Regions from separate parts of the Pseudoalteromonas sp. P80D2 genome, predicted to be linked through region 1. Evidence: predicted binding sites of a transcription regulator. Region 1 holds the regulator's gene; each other region holds the start of a gene.
The links. The regulator sigma-54, encoded in region 1, starts transcription at its own class of promoters, with help from an activator protein. The targets are predictions, from matches to a motif close to GTTGGCACGNNNNTNGNNT.

Region 2: VRK28_RS10345 (TorF family putative porin) is a predicted target of sigma-54. The motif match lies at 1,585-1,603, and genes of this name have one in related genera.
Region 3: VRK28_RS09460 (DUF3192 domain-containing protein) is a predicted target of sigma-54. The motif match lies at 1,054-1,072, and genes of this name have one in related genera.
Region 4: flgB (flagellar basal body rod protein FlgB) is a predicted target of sigma-54. The motif match lies at 2,091-2,109, and genes of this name have one in related genera.

Annotation. Positions count from the first base shown of each region.
Region 1 covers NZ_JAZDAR010000026.1:456,488-460,566, reverse strand. The annotation lists gene rapZ (RNase adapter RapZ) at 1-529, opposite strand, end outside; gene ptsN (PTS IIA-like nitrogen regulatory protein PtsN) at 530-982, opposite strand; gene hpf (ribosome hibernation promoting factor) at 986-1,273, opposite strand; gene VRK28_RS06900 (RNA polymerase factor sigma-54) at 1,301-2,797, opposite strand; gene lptB (LPS export ABC transporter ATP-binding protein) at 2,905-3,630, opposite strand; gene lptA (lipopolysaccharide transport periplasmic protein LptA) at 3,627-4,079, opposite strand, start outside.
Region 2 covers NZ_JAZDAR010000037.1:11,285-15,363, forward strand. The annotation lists gene VRK28_RS10340 (hypothetical protein) at 247-1,413, shown strand; gene VRK28_RS10345 (TorF family putative porin) at 1,702-2,379, shown strand; gene VRK28_RS10350 (aldo/keto reductase) at 2,444-3,337, opposite strand; gene VRK28_RS10355 (YIP1 family protein) at 3,508-4,079, shown strand, end outside.
Region 3 covers NZ_JAZDAR010000034.1:112,008-116,086, forward strand. The annotation lists gene VRK28_RS09455 (diguanylate cyclase) at 1-597, shown strand, start outside; gene VRK28_RS09460 (DUF3192 domain-containing protein) at 630-1,010, opposite strand; gene VRK28_RS09465 (D-2-hydroxyacid dehydrogenase) at 1,174-2,118, opposite strand; gene zntR (Zn(2+)-responsive transcriptional regulator) at 2,213-2,626, shown strand; gene VRK28_RS09475 (SO_0444 family Cu/Zn efflux transporter) at 2,610-3,890, shown strand; gene VRK28_RS09480 (1-acyl-sn-glycerol-3-phosphate acyltransferase) at 4,046-4,079, shown strand, end outside.
Region 4 covers NZ_JAZDAR010000047.1:154,680-158,758, reverse strand. The annotation lists gene flgE (flagellar hook protein FlgE) at 1-466, opposite strand, end outside; gene VRK28_RS12710 (flagellar hook assembly protein FlgD) at 518-1,198, opposite strand; gene flgC (flagellar basal body rod protein FlgC) at 1,212-1,643, opposite strand; gene flgB (flagellar basal body rod protein FlgB) at 1,646-2,056, opposite strand; gene VRK28_RS12695 (CheR family methyltransferase) at 2,192-3,022, opposite strand; gene VRK28_RS12690 (chemotaxis protein) at 3,044-3,976, opposite strand.

The DNA of each region.
Region 1 (4,079 bases):
CTTCTTTTGGAATACCATGCTTAAAGCCAAACGACATAAAAGTAATAATCAGCTTTTTATCTTTTTTACCTAAAATCTTTTCGCGAATTGATTCTGCTAACTGATGAACACTCAGATCAGTGGTATCAATCATAAAGTCAGCGCGAGTGATCAACACATCAAGCAGGATTTTTTCTTGTTTAATGGCCAGATCAAGCGGCAAAGAATCAATAGATAGTGGATGCAAGCGGCGTGTTTCTGAAAAGCGCTTGATCAGAGTTTGGTCATCACTGTCTAAATAGAATAGTGTTGGGTTTGCGAAACCTGGCAGGTACTCAAGAATATCATTAAATTCTTGCTGCTCTTTCGGTAAGTTACGCACGTCGATGCTGACCGCTATTTTATCGTAGTTATCAGACACACTTCGTACGAGCGAAGGCAGTAAATTAACCGGAATATTATCAACGCAATAATAGCCTAAGTCTTCAAGTACTCGTAAAGCGACCGATTTACCTGAGCCTGAGCGACCGCTGATAATTATTAATTCCATTTATGCCTCTGCTGATATGACCTGAAACAGTTGCTGATCGGTAGTAGCACTACGCAGCTGTTTACAAAATTCTTTATCTTTAAGTCTATCAGCAATTGTTGATAAGGTCTTTAGGTGAAGCTGACAGTCACCATCTGGTACGATGAGTGCCACAAAAATATCAACTGGACGATTATCAATTGCATCAAAATTAATAGGGGATTCACTCACTATCACAAATGCATGAGGCTCATCTGCGCCGCTCATTCGGCCATGTGGAATAGCAATACCTCGGCCAATGCCGGTGCTACCTAGTTTTTCTCGGTTGAGTAAAGCATCTAGGATATCTTGTTGCGATAAATGAGGAAGCTGCTGGTGGGCCAGTTCGCTGATATATTCAAGAATTCTTTTTTTGCTATTAAAAAGGACCGCAGCTTTGCTGCAGTCCTGGTTAGTAAGTGAACTTAGTTTCATAATTTAATGTCGAGCTAATTTCTCTTTGTGTTTAATGACTTGGCGATCAAGTTTATCGATCAGTGAGTCAATGGCTGCGTACATATCTTGATGTTCTGTAGAAGCGAACAATTCGCCTCCGTTTACATGTAAAGTTGCTTCTGCTTTTTGGCTTAATTTTTCTACATCTAGAATGACATGAACATTATTAATATGGTCAAAATGCCTTTCTAGTTTCGCAAACTTGGTGTTTACATAGTCTCTTAATGAATCTGTGATTTCTACATGACGACCAGTTAAATTTAGTTGCATAAGCATTTTTCCTTCTATGTAAAACGTCTAAATCAGACTCTTACGCTGATTAGACGGAGGTATTGCTAGAGACTCACGATATTTTGCAATTGTACGTCTAGCTACTTTAATTCCTTGCTCAGCCAATATATCTGCAATTTTGCTATCACTCAATGGTTTAGCTGAGTTTTCTGCAGCGACTAACTTCTTGATTAAAGCGCGTATTGCTGTAGAAGAACACTCACCACCATTTTCGGTGCTGACATGGCTTGAGAAGAAATATTTCAACTCAAAAATACCCCGTGGGGTATGCATATATTTTTGCGTTGTTACCCGTGAAATCGTCGATTCATGCATTTCGACCATTTCAGCAACATCATTTAGCACCATCGGCTTCATTGCCTCAGGGCCATGCTCAAAGAAAGCTTGTTGTTGTTGAACGATACAGTTGGTCACTTTTAATAGCGTATCGTTACGGCTTTCTAAGCTCTTAATAAACCACTTTGCTTCTTGTAAGTGAGAGCGAATAAATTGGCTGTCGCTACTTGATTTAACAGAGCGAGACATCGCCGCATATTGGCTGTTCACTCTAATCTTTGGCATACAATCTGGGTTTAACTCGACTACCCAGCGGCCTTTCACTTTTTTCACTGATACATCAGGTATAACGTACTCAGATTCTTCGCGTACTATGCTATCCGCAGGCTTAGGATTTAAGCTGTGAATAAGCGTCATCACTTCTTTAAGCTCATTTTCTTTAAGCTTAGTCTTTTTCATCAAAGTTCGATAGTCGCGACTCGCTAATAATTCGATATGCTCAGATAAAACCATTTTAGTTTCAGCTAAATATGGCGTATCGGCATCGAATTGGCGTAGCTGAATGCACAGGCATTCTTGTAAACTGCGCGCGCCAATACCCACAGGATCAAATAACTGAATTCTTTTTAAGACCGCTTCGACTTCATCAAGTTCGATTTCTTCTTCATCGTTATTTTGATTAAAGCTTTCGACGATATCTTCACAGCTTACCGTTAAAATACCTGAGTCATCGATAGCTTCTACAATTGCCACAGCAATCGCTTCATCAGTAGGGCTAAATGGCGTGAGTTGCAATTGCCACATCAGGTATTCGTGAAGGGTTTCGGTTGATGCTCCCTGATAGATAGATTCATCTTCAGGCATTGGCCCTGACGATGTTGAAGGGGCGGCACTCATGTACTCATCCCAGGTAACATCCATTGCTAAGTCATCGCTTACGGTGTCTTTATTGAGAGCATCACTACTTTCTTGCTCGTACTCGCTAGGTGCTTCTTCGGCAGACGCGCTGACTTGTACATCGTCAGATTCAGCTTTTTGCTCATTCTTGCCGGTGCTTTCTTCGTTGTAATCCGCTTCTTCCACTTCAAGTAGAGGATTACTATCAAGCGCTTCTTGAATTTCTTGCTGGAGATCCAATGTACTGAGCTGCAACAAACGAATAGCTTGTTGCAGTTGTGGAGTCATTGTAAGTTGCTGGCCCATGCGCAGCTGTAATGATTGCCTCATGTATCCCTAACAATCCTTTTTAAGTTATCGATACCTGTATAAACACAGTTATCGATTTATTGTCATTGTTATAAGTCTAGCAGATGCTCTAGTCGCTGGCGTAATGGTTACAGCCTGAATTGCTCGCCTAGATATACATCGCGTACAGTTTGGTCTGCTAATACGTGCTCAGGTGTGCCTGATGCAATTAGCTCCCCATGAGAAACAATGTAGGCTTTTTCACAAACATCAAGGGTTTCTCGAACATTATGGTCAGTAATTAGTACACCGATACCACGATTTTTTAGGTGCTCAATAATTTTCTTTATATCTAACACTGAAATTGGATCAACACCAGCAAAAGGCTCATCTAAAAGGATAAATTTAGGATTAGCGGCTAATGCGCGAGCAATTTCTACACGGCGTCGCTCACCACCTGACAGCGCCATACCTTGGCTGTCACGAATGTGTTGAATACTAAACTCATCAAGTAAGCTATTGAGTGTTTCTTCGCGGGTGGTTTTATTTAGATCTTTACGAGTTTCTAAAATGGCCATCAAGTTTTGGTAAACCGTCAACTTTCGAAAAATTGACGATTCTTGTGGCAGATAGCCAATACCTAAACGCGCACGGCTATGCATTGGTAAAAGGGTGATATCGTTATCATCAATACTGATTTTACCTTTGTCGCTAGGTACTAGGCCTACAATCATATAGAAGGTCGTTGTTTTACCTGCGCCATTTGGACCAAGCAAGCCAACAATACTGCCAGCTTCAACTTCAAGACCGACATTTTTAACCACTTGGCGGCCTTTGTAGCTTTTAGCTAAAAGCTCTGCTTTTAATGTGCTCATGGTTGGCCTTTATTATCTTTTTTATTTTCAACAGGCACTAAAATAGTGTGTACACGATCTGTTGAATTTTCGTCTTTTTCAGCACTGATCAGCTGCTGTGCCATATCATAGGTAATGCTTTTTGCTGTTACTTTTTGACCTGCTTGAGTAACTTCAGCTTCACCATTTAAGGTTAAGAAGCGTTTTGCAACATCATAACGTACTTCTTCTGCGCTAGCGCTCATTACGGTGCCATCAGCTTGCTTTTCTTCGAAGTAAGCAGGCTTACCTGTGGCAATAATCAACTCTACTGTACCTTCGGTGTCACCGCCGTGTGCTTCAAGGCGTTCAGCGGTAATACGACGATTACCATGCACGATCTCTACGTTACCTTCAAATATGCCAACGCCATCTTTTAGTTTACCTACTTGGCGATCTGAGCTAATGCTAATTTGAGCGCCAGTTTGCTC
Region 2 (4,079 bases), on a different contig from region 1:
GCCGCTTTATACCCTCAGTGATTATCTCGTTAAAAATTGCTGCTCACTTTGAACTCAGTGTTGAGCAATTATTTACACTCGATGACAATGATTAATAAACCACATCAGTCGCAATCTTACTTATAAATTATCAGTAAGATTGCATCATTTCATTACTTCGGTATGATGCACGACCCTGTTGTTTTTGCACCCTGTGTACTAAAATTAAACAACCCAATTTGGTCAAAACTGGAGTATCGATTAAGCATGAAGAAACTGCTTATTTCACCGTCAAAAATGGCGCTTGGCGAGCAAGAAAGTCAAATTTATCAAAATATCCTCAAGCAAGCCTCTGATATCAGCTTAAACCTTATGGCAGTTAAAGTAGAAAACCATCCTGAAGACTTTTTAGGTTGGTGCTATGAGCTATTAAGTGCAAGCCGCGATCGCATTAACTACGATCTGTTAGAAGATAAGCAATTACCGACACTTAAAAAACTTCATGATTTATTAATTTCTGCAATCAGCTTTTTGCAGTTAAAAACATTAAGGGTTGCGCCATGGCCTGTAATCGCAGGCTTTATCGAGCAGCATAAAGAGCTTGTAGCCCTTGATGAGCAATTACGTTTAGCTAATTACATTGCTGCAATTAAATCGCAATCCCTAAAAGAGATGATCCCAGAAGACCGTTTAGCGTTTTCAGGTAAACACAGTGCCTCGCTTGATCCAAGCAGCTATAACTTCGACGTTGAATGGTTTGCTTCTACTAAGAACGCAAAAGGTTTCCACCAAATGTTGAGTGATTTACCAGGTGCGTTCGATGAGGCGCTTGTACACATTCCACTTGAGGGTGAAGTAACGCAAGAACATTATCAGCATTTTATGGTTGCTTACTTCATGGCATTTAATGGCAGCGATGAAAAGCCAACGCTTGCTCCTGCTACTCGCTTACTTGCGATGCGCCGACCTGACGTGTTTACACCAATCGTAAATAGTAAACTTGATGCCCTTTGTGCGGCATTAGGCATTACTAAGCTAAATAACCGCGATTTTGAGCGCTACTGGCAAGATGTTGTTGAAGCCATTCATAGTATGCCTTGGTTCAAAATGGCCAGTGCAGCAAATGAGCTTGAACAATCTCTGGTTGAAATCAAAGCCCTATTGCCTAGCTTCTTTTATTATGCAGATAAAAGTACCGCTGATAACTCTAACTATATTAAGTTGTTAAACAAACCTAAGAGTACCACAAGCTCAGCAGGTAAAAAGACCGTACGCCGTGGCAAAGAATCAGCAGAGATACTGGTGGACCGAGCATTAGCAAGTGATGATATCCCTGAACATATCAAAGCTAAGCGCGATTCAATCATCAGTGAAGTTGAAAAAGGCCGCAGTGTTGAAGAAACCATTACTCTAATGCGTGCAATTTTCGGCTAAGTTACTCTCAAATAAGCAAAACCCGGTTGCTTCGCAATTGTGCAACCGGGTTATTTTTTGCACCACACATGTGCGCATGAACAATTCAAATAACCATCCTTTTCACAATTAAACAAGTTTAAAAGCCTGTTTTTAAAGCCTTTAAGCATAAAATATCCCGTTCGAAATTAACTTGGCACAACCAGTGCAATATCGTATCCAGACAACACATAGAAAATGTCCTCAAATAATAACCAGACTGCAATCTGAAAATGGGACAAAATCAACATAACAACAGGATACAGAAACATGCTAAAACTAAAAAAAACGGTCGCAGCAAGCGCCCTTGCGCTATTAACTTTGAGCTCAACATATAGCTATGCAGAAGTCACAGCAAACGCTGCGGCAACTTCAAACTACTTATGGCGTGGTCAAGAACAAACCGGCGGTGATGCTGCAATCCAAGGTGGTATCGACTACGCAAGTGAATCTGGCTTTTATGCGGGTACTTGGGTATCGAATGCTAGCTGGGCTGACGACATGACTTACGAGCTAGACCTTTATGCTGGTTTTGGCGGTGAAATCAATGAAACCTTTAGCTACGATGTTGGCTACATTTATTATGCATACCCAGATGCAGCGTCTTACACAGATGCAGACTTCTCAGAAATCTACGGTAGCATTAGCATGGGTAGCTTCACCTTTGGTGCAGCAGTCCTAGCAACATCAGCAGCAAGCGGTGACGGTACAGATTTTGGTGACTCTCTATATTTAAATGCTGACTACAGTTTCCCAGTTGGCAGTACCGGTGCAGAAATGGCCCTTCACTTAGGTCATTACTCAGGGGATTTCATTGGTGATGATGACATCATCGACTACGGTGTTTCAGTGTCGAAAGACGGCTTTACTTTCGGTCTTTCAGACAACGACATTGATGGTTCAGATGTAAAAGTGTATGTCGCTTACGCGGTTGACTTCACTTTATAAAGAATGTGTTACTTGCTGCAACACGAAGGGCCGTTAAGGCCCTTTTCTCGTTTTGGGCTATATATTAAGGCACACTATGCCCGGTTGAGCCTTGCCAAATGCGATACCATTGTTCACGGTTCATAGTAAGCTGCTTAGCTTCAACAGCTGATTTAACACGCTCAATATTACCCGTACCAAGTACCACAGACGGTGCACTTGGGTGCATTAACAGCCAAGCATAAACAACTTGATCAATGGCTGTGGCGCCAATTTCAGCACCAACCTGCTCCAACACTGCACGTAAACGCACCGCTTTTTCATCATCACTTGAGAATATACGACCCCCAGCTAATGGTGACCAAAGCATAGGTTTGATATCGAGCAATTGGCATTGGTCTAAGCTTCCATCATCAAGGGCTTTCATTTCGTAAGGTGAAAACTCAATTTGATTAGTCACAAGCTCAAAGTCTAAACGCGACTGCAACAAGCTAAGTTGCGATGGGGTAAAATTAGATACACCAAAATCAATCACGTCACCATTTGCTTTTAGGGTATTAAATGCTTGTGCCATTTCATCGGCGTTCATTAAGTAATCAGGGCGATGGATAAGTAATACATCTAAACGATCAGTGTTGAAGTTTTTAAGTGACTGCTGTGCTGAGGCAATTATATGCGCGGCACTTGAATCATAATGGTTTGCTTTGCCTTGTAATCCTAGGCTTGCAAACGCAGGCTTAATACCACATTTAGTGATTATTTTGATTTCATCACGAATACTTGGTTTTAGTTTAAGTGCTTTACCAAATTCGGCTTCACAACCGTATTCACCGTAGATGTCAGCATGATCAGTATGTGAAACTCCCATATCGATTGCATTTTCTAAAAAACTTAAGCATTGCTGTGGCGTTATTTGCCAATCTAGCAAGCGCCAGAACCCTAATACCAACTCATCAATACAACGACCATTGCTATTCACCATAACGACCTACTATTCCTAATAAATTCGACTCAAATTAATCTTTTAACCATATCACAGATTTACTAATCACAGCTGTTAACATACAGTTACAAAACAAATTGCTAATTTGTTACTAAACAGGATATTTTAGTACCTAAAAACAAATGTTATAAAACAAGGAATAAAAAATGAAATCATCAAATGTCATGACTGCTTTGGTTGATATTTTTATCAGCCCGAATAAAGCCTTTAACGGTTTAAAAGAAGCAAAAGGTTGGTCTTTTGTTGCCTTTATTTTACTTGCAGGCATCCTCGCTGCCAGCATGTTTGCTTTTTACAATAAAGCTGACCCGCAGTTTTTAATCGATCAACAAGTGGCTGCAGCCAGTGTTGATGCCACAATTGCAGAACAAAAAATGATTCGCCAAAGCATGGAGCAAACCATAGATATGCAAGTATGGTTTGCTATATTTGGTGGCATCATTGGTTTGGCTGTTATTAATGCTCTAATGGCAGGCTACTACCTATTTGTATCTAAGCAAGATCCAGAAGCTAACTACGGTTATGGTGCGTGGTATGGCTTTGGTGTGTGGACCATGATGCCAATGATTATCTCAAGTCTTGGTTTACTCATCTTAGTATTAACTGCGAGTACCGACCAAATCTCACAGACGTTATTTAACTATGCTTCGATTAACCAACTTTTAATTGGTTTAGAAATTGGCCACCCATTTTACACCTTACTTGAAAGTCTCAATAT
Region 3 (4,079 bases), on a different contig from region 1:
GCTGCTATCGTGCGTGCTCGAGTGCGTAATCAGCTGCTGATCAAACAAAAAAATGACTTACTCGAGATGCTCGCCTCAATTGATGGCCTAACCGAGATCCCAAACCGACGTTATTTAGATGAAAATTTAGCGCGAGAATGGCGTCGTTGCCGTCGAGATCAAACCCCGTTATCTGTGTTATTGATGGATGTTGATCACTTCAAGCGTTACAACGATTGCTATGGTCACCGAGCAGGTGATGATTGCTTAAAACAAATTGCTCATGCCTTAGTTGGATCTTGTGAACGAGGCAGTGATTTTGTTGCTCGTTATGGTGGTGAAGAGTTTGCTGCGGTGTTACCCAATACTTCAGCTAAAGAGGCTATATCGTTTGCAAATAAACTGCGCAATGCTGTGAATGATTTAAACATCCCACACAAAGCGTCGCTAAATGCCGACCATGTCACAATTAGTATTGGTATTGCGACCACAGAAAATGGTCAGGTTTATGCAGAACAAACTTTGCTTGAAGAAGCTGATTTAGGTCTTTATCAGGCTAAAGATGCCGGACGAGATCAGATAGTATCGAGAATGATCGCAGTAAATGAACATGAGTAGGCAAAGCCTACTCACCCGTTTCAAACTATTTATTAACCATTGCTAAGTGATTTATAAATCGTATCACCCACGCCAATTAACTTATCATTTTTAAATACGAGTGGCGTACACTCATCTTTAGTCATCTTGCCATCAGAGTGAATGCTATGCGTTGCATAGAATAATACTTGATAAACATCATCGCCTTGCTTTAATAGCTCGGTAAAGTTAGGTGTATTTAGTTTATTTAATACAGTTTGGTAGCTCGTATCTAATGCAAGATTAGAAATCACTTCACGGTTATTTTTATGCTGTTTTTGCCAGCTAGAAGAGTTACCAGCCCAATGTGTGTCGGCTTCACCGTCAGAAACAGCAATGACACAACCAGTTAAAAATGGAGCAGTTAGCGCGGCAATAAGAAGTGCTTTTTTCATGTTATTTTATCCCGAAGAAATTGTTTTATAGTTATCCACTTGATAGCAAACTGCTTGCCAAACTTACAAATCACAAATGAATCAATTGGTTAGGTTATTTTTAGTCAATGGGCTAAGTAATAAATTACTAACTACTTAGCTCTATTGACTAATAAATTGCGATTTAGACCAACCTGTTACGTGTTTCGCCTTGATTAAATGCTTGGATATTTAACGCAATTTCGTTAACTAAGCGCACAATAGATTCTTGGCTCGCCCATGCAATGTGTGGGGTAAGTAATAAGTTTGCACCTTTGTATAGTGCCAGCGGGTTTTCTTGCTCTGCGGGTTCTTTACTGAGTACATCAACACCAGCTCCGGCTATGACATTATTAGCTAATGCGTCAGCTAAATCGGCTTCATTGATGATCCCACCACGAGCAGTATTAATGATGATAGCTGACGGTTTCATCATGCTTAATTCTGCCGCAGCGATTTGGTTGCGTGTTTCATCAGTTAGCGGGCAGTGAACACTAATAATATCGGCCGTGGTTAGGGCATAATTGAAACTAACACGACCTTCACGAGGCGTTTGGCCTTTTCGTTCACTAATGATGACATCGGCACCAAAGGCGCGTGCTACATCGGCAACGGCTTTACCCAGTGAGCCATAGCCAACAATAGCCAGTGTTTTGCCGGCAATTTCATTAAAGCTGTAATCTAAACGGCAAAAGATCGGGCTTTGCTGCCATAAGCCTTGCTGGCAATCATTAATGTATCTGTGAGTATTGCCAAGTAAATTAGTGATGAGAGTAAAGGTATGCTGCACCACACTCGGTGTTGAATAGCCCGCGACATTGGTCACTGCGATGTTATGCTCTTTGGCTGCACCTAAATCAATGTTGTTAGTCCCTGTCGCTGCAACACATATTAATTTTAAATTAGTTAATTTGCTCATGGCGTTCTGATCAATCACCACTTTATTACTGATAACGATATCGGCATCTTGGCAGCGCTCAACAACCTGTTCTTGAGCGGTTAAATCGTAACAGGTTAACTTACCTAATTGCGCTAAGGCATCTAACGAAGTGTTGGCTAATGTCGCTGCATCAAGGACAGTAATATTCATGTGCTTTCCTTTTTTAATTTATTGCTTGACCTTGGGGTGTACTCCAAGGTTTATAGTGAGCATAATAAATAAACGCTTCACAATGGAGACGGTGATGAAAATAGGTGAGTTTGCCCGTCAGTTGGGTGTCTCAACAGATACGCTACGGTACTACGAAAAGCATGGTTTGTTAACGCCTAGTTCGCGTTCAGACGTGGGATATCGTTTTTATTCTGAGAATGACTATAAACAAATGGCGTTTATTCTCAGAGCAAAGAATGTTGGCTTTAGTCTGGCTGAGATCAAAGAACTACTGCAAATTAAGTTTCATAAAGATCAGCATTCTTGCCATGAAGTTAAAGAGATGACGATACAAAAACGTGATCTCGTTGCACAGCGAATTGCAGAGCTTACTCGCTTTTATGACTCACTTTCATTATTGGCAGATAAATGTTGTGGCGGAGAAGAGCCTGCTGAAAACTGCTCAATACTAACAACGCTGGAGGATATCGATGGACTTACTCAATAATTTTTGGCATCTGTTTTTACTTTCAGCACCTTGGTTAATGCTGGGCTTATTCATAGCAGGTCTTCTCAATGTGTATTTGCCTGCTAACTTTCTTAACCGGCATTTAGGCAAAGAAGGGTTATGGACCACAGTTAAAGCAGCCTTTATTGGTGCTCCAATGCCATTGTGTTCATGTGGTGTGATCCCTGCGGCCATTGGTTTAAGAAGGGCAGGGGCGTCAAAAAGTGCTACCACAGCATTTTTAGTTTCAACCCCTGAAACTGGGGTCGATTCGGTTTCGGTATCTTATGTGTTGCTTGGCCCATTTATGGCGGTGATACGTCCTATTGCCGCCGTGTGCAGTGCCATTATGGCCGGTGTCTTAGTGGGGAAAGACAGTGAACTTCATCAGCATCAAAATACAGCATCAGATGAAAAAGACTCAGAATCAACATCTTGTTGTAGCAGTAAACAGCCTGAGCCTGTGACTACAGCGAGTTGTTGTAGCAAAGAGGCATCTACTAAGCCCGCACAAAGTTGTTGTAGTAAGCAATCACCTCAAGAACTTGAGCCTGCTAAAACAACAAGTTGTTGTAGTAGCAAGGAATCGCAACCAACACAGGAGCCGCAACACAGTTGCGCAACTGAAAAAGCAGCACCTTCGCAGAAAAGCTGTTGTAGCACTGAGCAGTCAACTAAAGCCGTTGAAAGTCGTTTTAGCAAACTGAAACGTGCAGTGAGCTTTAGTTGTAACAAGCTGCTTGAAGACACCATGATTTGGCTAATGATCGGTTTATTTTTTGCTGCTTTAGTACAAACTTATGTACCAGAATCTTATTTAAGCCAATGGGGTAATGGCATTCTTGCGATGCTGGTGGTTATTTTAATCAGTATTCCAATGTATATCTGTGCCACAGCATCGACACCTATAGCGGCAGGCTTATTACTCAGTGGTGTCTCTCCGGGGGCGGTGCTAGTGTTTATGTTGGCAGGGCCGGCAACTAATATTGCAACGCTTGGTGTGGTTGGAAAAGAGCTTGGCAAGCGTGCGGTATTTGCCTACTTAATAGGAGTGATTGGCACGGCGCTGGCATTTGGCTTTTTAACCGATTATTTAGTGGCGCAATATGGTTTTGTGGTGGCGCCGATGATGGGCGAAGAGCACGAAGTTTTACCTCATTGGTTAAGCCTTGGGGCAGGTATTGTGTTGGCAATTTTAATGCTTAGATTACTGCTAAAAATGGTATTAAAAAAGACGTCGCAAACTGGTAAGAGCATTGCTTAATTATTTGTTATAGATATATATTTTCTACATTAATTGGCATTTAATTTGGTTAACTATCGCGTCTCGGTTCGCATTTAAAATTGCCTGAGTTATAATCCGCCAATTATTTTTAACGGCACGCTCTGCGTGCCGTTTTTTAACTTAAGTAGTTTTTAATGAGTGAGAGTGTGGATAAATACGCCGACATAA
Region 4 (4,079 bases), on a different contig from region 1:
AACCTGATGCATCAGGAATTTGTAACGCTGAAGATGTACTTAAGCTAACAGAAGTGGTATCACCAGTTGCTTCATCAACAGGGAAACCTTGTAAGTAGTTACCGCTTGCATCAACAATAAAGTTATCCTGATTTAATTTAAACGCACCTGCACGAGTATATGTGAAGTCTTGCGCACCTAGGTCATTCGCCATTGCGAAATAACCTTCACCAGTGATCGCTAAGTCAAGAGAGTTATTTGTGAAAGATAACGAACCTTGGTGGAATTGCTGTGCCACCATTGTCGTTCTTACACCGTCACCATTTTTTGTTTTACCAGAACTAAATACTGATGATGCGTATACATCAGCGAACTCTGCACGAGACTCTTTAAAGCCTGTAGTGTTCACGTTAGCAATATTATTTGCTGTAACGTCTAAATCTTTTTGCGCGGCTGCTAAGCCTGTTAATGCAATATTGAAGCTCATAACTCACCTCTAACCTATCTCTTAGCCTAAGCTAACCCAAACCTTTTTTACTTATGCGATTTCAGCTATATCAGTTAGCCTAACCGCACCCTCTTTTGTATTTACGATAATGCCGCTTGCGCCATTAATATTGACACTTTCAATATTCTTAAAGGTCGCCATTGGCATACTGCTGTAGTCTCCATTTACAAAGCCTTCAGCACTGATGTCATATTCACCTTCAGGTAGCACATTGCCATCATTGTCTTTACCATCCCATTCAAAACGAAGTGCACCCGCTGACTGAGAACCTAATTCAATGGTACGCACTAACTGGCCTGATGAATCCGTTATTCTTAGCGTTAAAGATTCAACAGCGGTTTCTGCAACCACAGAACCTTTAGCGAGATTTTCGCCATCAAAATCAATGGTGTCAGACTCAAGTAACGCTTGCTTACCAACAAGCGTTGAAGCCTGTAAGGCAGAGTTAGATGTCATTGATGCAGTGAGTGATTCAAACTTCTCATTTAAGTTTGAAATACCCTCAGCCATAGTGAAATTCGTCATCTGCGCAATCATTTGATCGTTGTCAGCTGGCTTGCTTGGGTCTTGAAACGACAACTGTTGTGTTAAAAGTGAGAAGAAGTCTTCTTGCGTTAAAGTATCATCTTTCTCTTCTGTTTTATTTTGATTGTCTTGCCAACGTAAATTATCTAAATACGTTGATGACGCACTGCTGATGTCGTTACTCATAACTTATCCTCGGTTACCGCTGCCCAAGCAACAGTGTTTTACTTAACATTTGCTTAGCTGCATCAGCAACTTGCACATTTGTTTGGTAAGAGCGAGAGGCTGAAATCATATTTGCCATTTCTTCTACAACATTAACGTTAGGTTTGTAGATATAACCATTTTCATCCGCACTTGGGTGGTTCGGGTTATATTCAATTTGCAGAGGTTTATCGCTCTCTACAACACCTAATACTTTAACGCCAACAGAAGAGCCCTGAGGATTGCTTTGTGATGATGACGCTTTAGTCAGCTCTGCAGCAAAAACAGGATGGCGCGCTCGGTATGTCTGATCTTGGCTGGAACTAATCGTATTCGCATTCGAGATATTACTGGCTGTGGTATTTAAGCGAACATTTTGTGCACTCATACCGGTTGCTGAAATATCAAAAACATTATACAAACTCATGATTAAGCTCCTTGACTACCGAGGGCTTTTTTAAGGCCTTTAATTTTACTACTCATAAATTGCAGGCTTGCCTGATACTCTAATGAGTTCTGTACATACAAGTTTCGTTCCACTTGTATATCGACTGAGTTACCATCACCTGTATCTGCTTGATTTGGCGTACGAAACATTTCTGCACTGCCAACAAAACGACTGCCCCCGGCAATATGTTTAGCATCGGTTCTTACCATGCTATTGCCGCCTTGCTGGTTGCTTTTTGCCGCTTTTAATGCCGAGGCAAAATCGATATCTTTCGCTTTATAGCCCGGCGTATCAGCATTAGCGATATTTGTCGCTAATAACTCAGCGCGTTGTGAACGGATCAACATCGCATGAGGATGAACACCAAATGCTTTATCAAAACTGATAGCCATAACCATCTCCAAAAAATTGACTCTGTAGTGGTTAATGCAAAAGCTAAGCCAAAAATTTAGGAGTGATTTAATTTATATAAGAGACTGAAAAATAGGTAAATTTAGCAACCTAAGGGCTAGGTTGCTAAGGAGAGTTTACTTTTTCTGATAGATGATACCGGGGTTACAACGAACCATATCAAAGCTATCACTTAAGCCCGCCATTGATTCTGACGCACCTAAAAACAGGTAACCTTTCGGGTTTAAAGCTTGAGCAAATTGCGAAATGATTTTAGCTTTTACTTCTGGTGAAAAGTAAATTAACACATTACGGCAAAATATGATGTCAAACTTGCCCATTAGGGCATATGAATCGAGTAAGTTTAAATGTCTAAAGCTGACCATTTTACGTATAGGGTCAACTACCTGAGCCATTCCATTACCGCTGTCCTTGAAGAACTTTTGACGACGCTCCATCGACAAGCCACGAGCAAGGGCTAGCGAGTCATACTCAGCATTCTTGCACATATCAAGCATGGTATTAGAGATATCAGTGCCAATAATTTGCGCACCCATCTTTAATACGCCTGGGTTTTTAGATTGGAACTCGGCAACCGACATGGCAATTGAGTACGGCTCTTGTCCTGATGAACTTGCCGCTGACCATATCTTTAGTGGCCTACGCACATCTTTAAGCTCAGGAAATAGTTTTGTTTTCAATAACTCAAACGGATATTGGTCACGAAACCAAAGCGTTTCATTGGTTGTCATCGCATCAACGACAGCGGCACGAAGCTGCCTCTCATGAGGGCTTAGTGTTTTACTTACCAACTGTGATAAAGACTCAACATTAAAACGCGCCATAAGCGGCGCAAGGCGGCTTTTAACTAAATAAAGTTTATTATCGCCAAGCACAATGCCACATTGTTGCTCTAAAAAAGAGCGGAATTGATCGTATTCGCTTTGTTGTAAATGCTTATTTTCCAAAGTAATACCACCTATAAATAATTAATCACAATGAACCCACTTCTTCACAGCTGTCGCTAATTCATCTGGGTTAAATTTTGCAATAAAATCATCAGCACCCACTTTTTCGATCATTGCTTGGTTAAACACCCCACTTAAAGAGGTATGCAAGATCACATGCAAAGGTGATAATTTTGGATCAGCCTTAATTTCAGCGGTTAAGGTATAACCGTCCATTTCTGGCATTTCTACATCAGATATTAATAGACCAACACGTTCAGTAATATCATTTTGACAATCGAGCTGAGCAATCTCTCTTAAACGTAAAAGCGCTTCTTTTCCGTTTTTAGCTAGTTCAGTTTGTACACCTAGAGGTTCAAGCGCACGCTTAACTTGGTTTCGAGCTACTGCAGAGTCATCAGCAATAAAGACAATACGCTCACCTAAGTCACGCTGAATCTCACCTTCACCAACTACTTCAGCACTCACTTCAGTGTTAACTGGGCAAATTTCGTTTAATATCTTTTCTACATCGAGAATTTCAACTAATTCGTTTTCAATCTCAGTGACCGCAGTTAGGTAAGAATAACGTCCGGCTCCCGAAGGCGGCGGCATTATTTTTTCCCAGTTCATATTCACGATGCGTTCAACACCACCAACTAAAAACCCTTGCACTGAACGGTTGTACTCAGCAATGATGATAAAACTGTCTTTGATATTTTCAATTGCAGGGCCACCTACAGCCATCGATAAATCAATAACAGAGATAGTTTGACCACGGATATGCGCAACACCGCGAATGTACGCATTTGATTTAGGCATGTTAGTAAGTGGTGGACATTGCAGAACCTCTCTTACTTTAAACACGTTTATACCAAAGCGTTGTCGCCCTCTGAGTTTGAATAATAGTAATTCAAGGCGGTTTTGCCCAACCAACTGAGTACGCTGGTTAACTGAGTCTAAAATGCCTGCCATTTCAATCTCCTAAAGATAAACAATCAGAGCTGGAACAATAATTGCCTTCTTTGTGTTAAAGCTACATAAGGTTACAAAGCGTCTGTTTTTTGACGCAAAATAT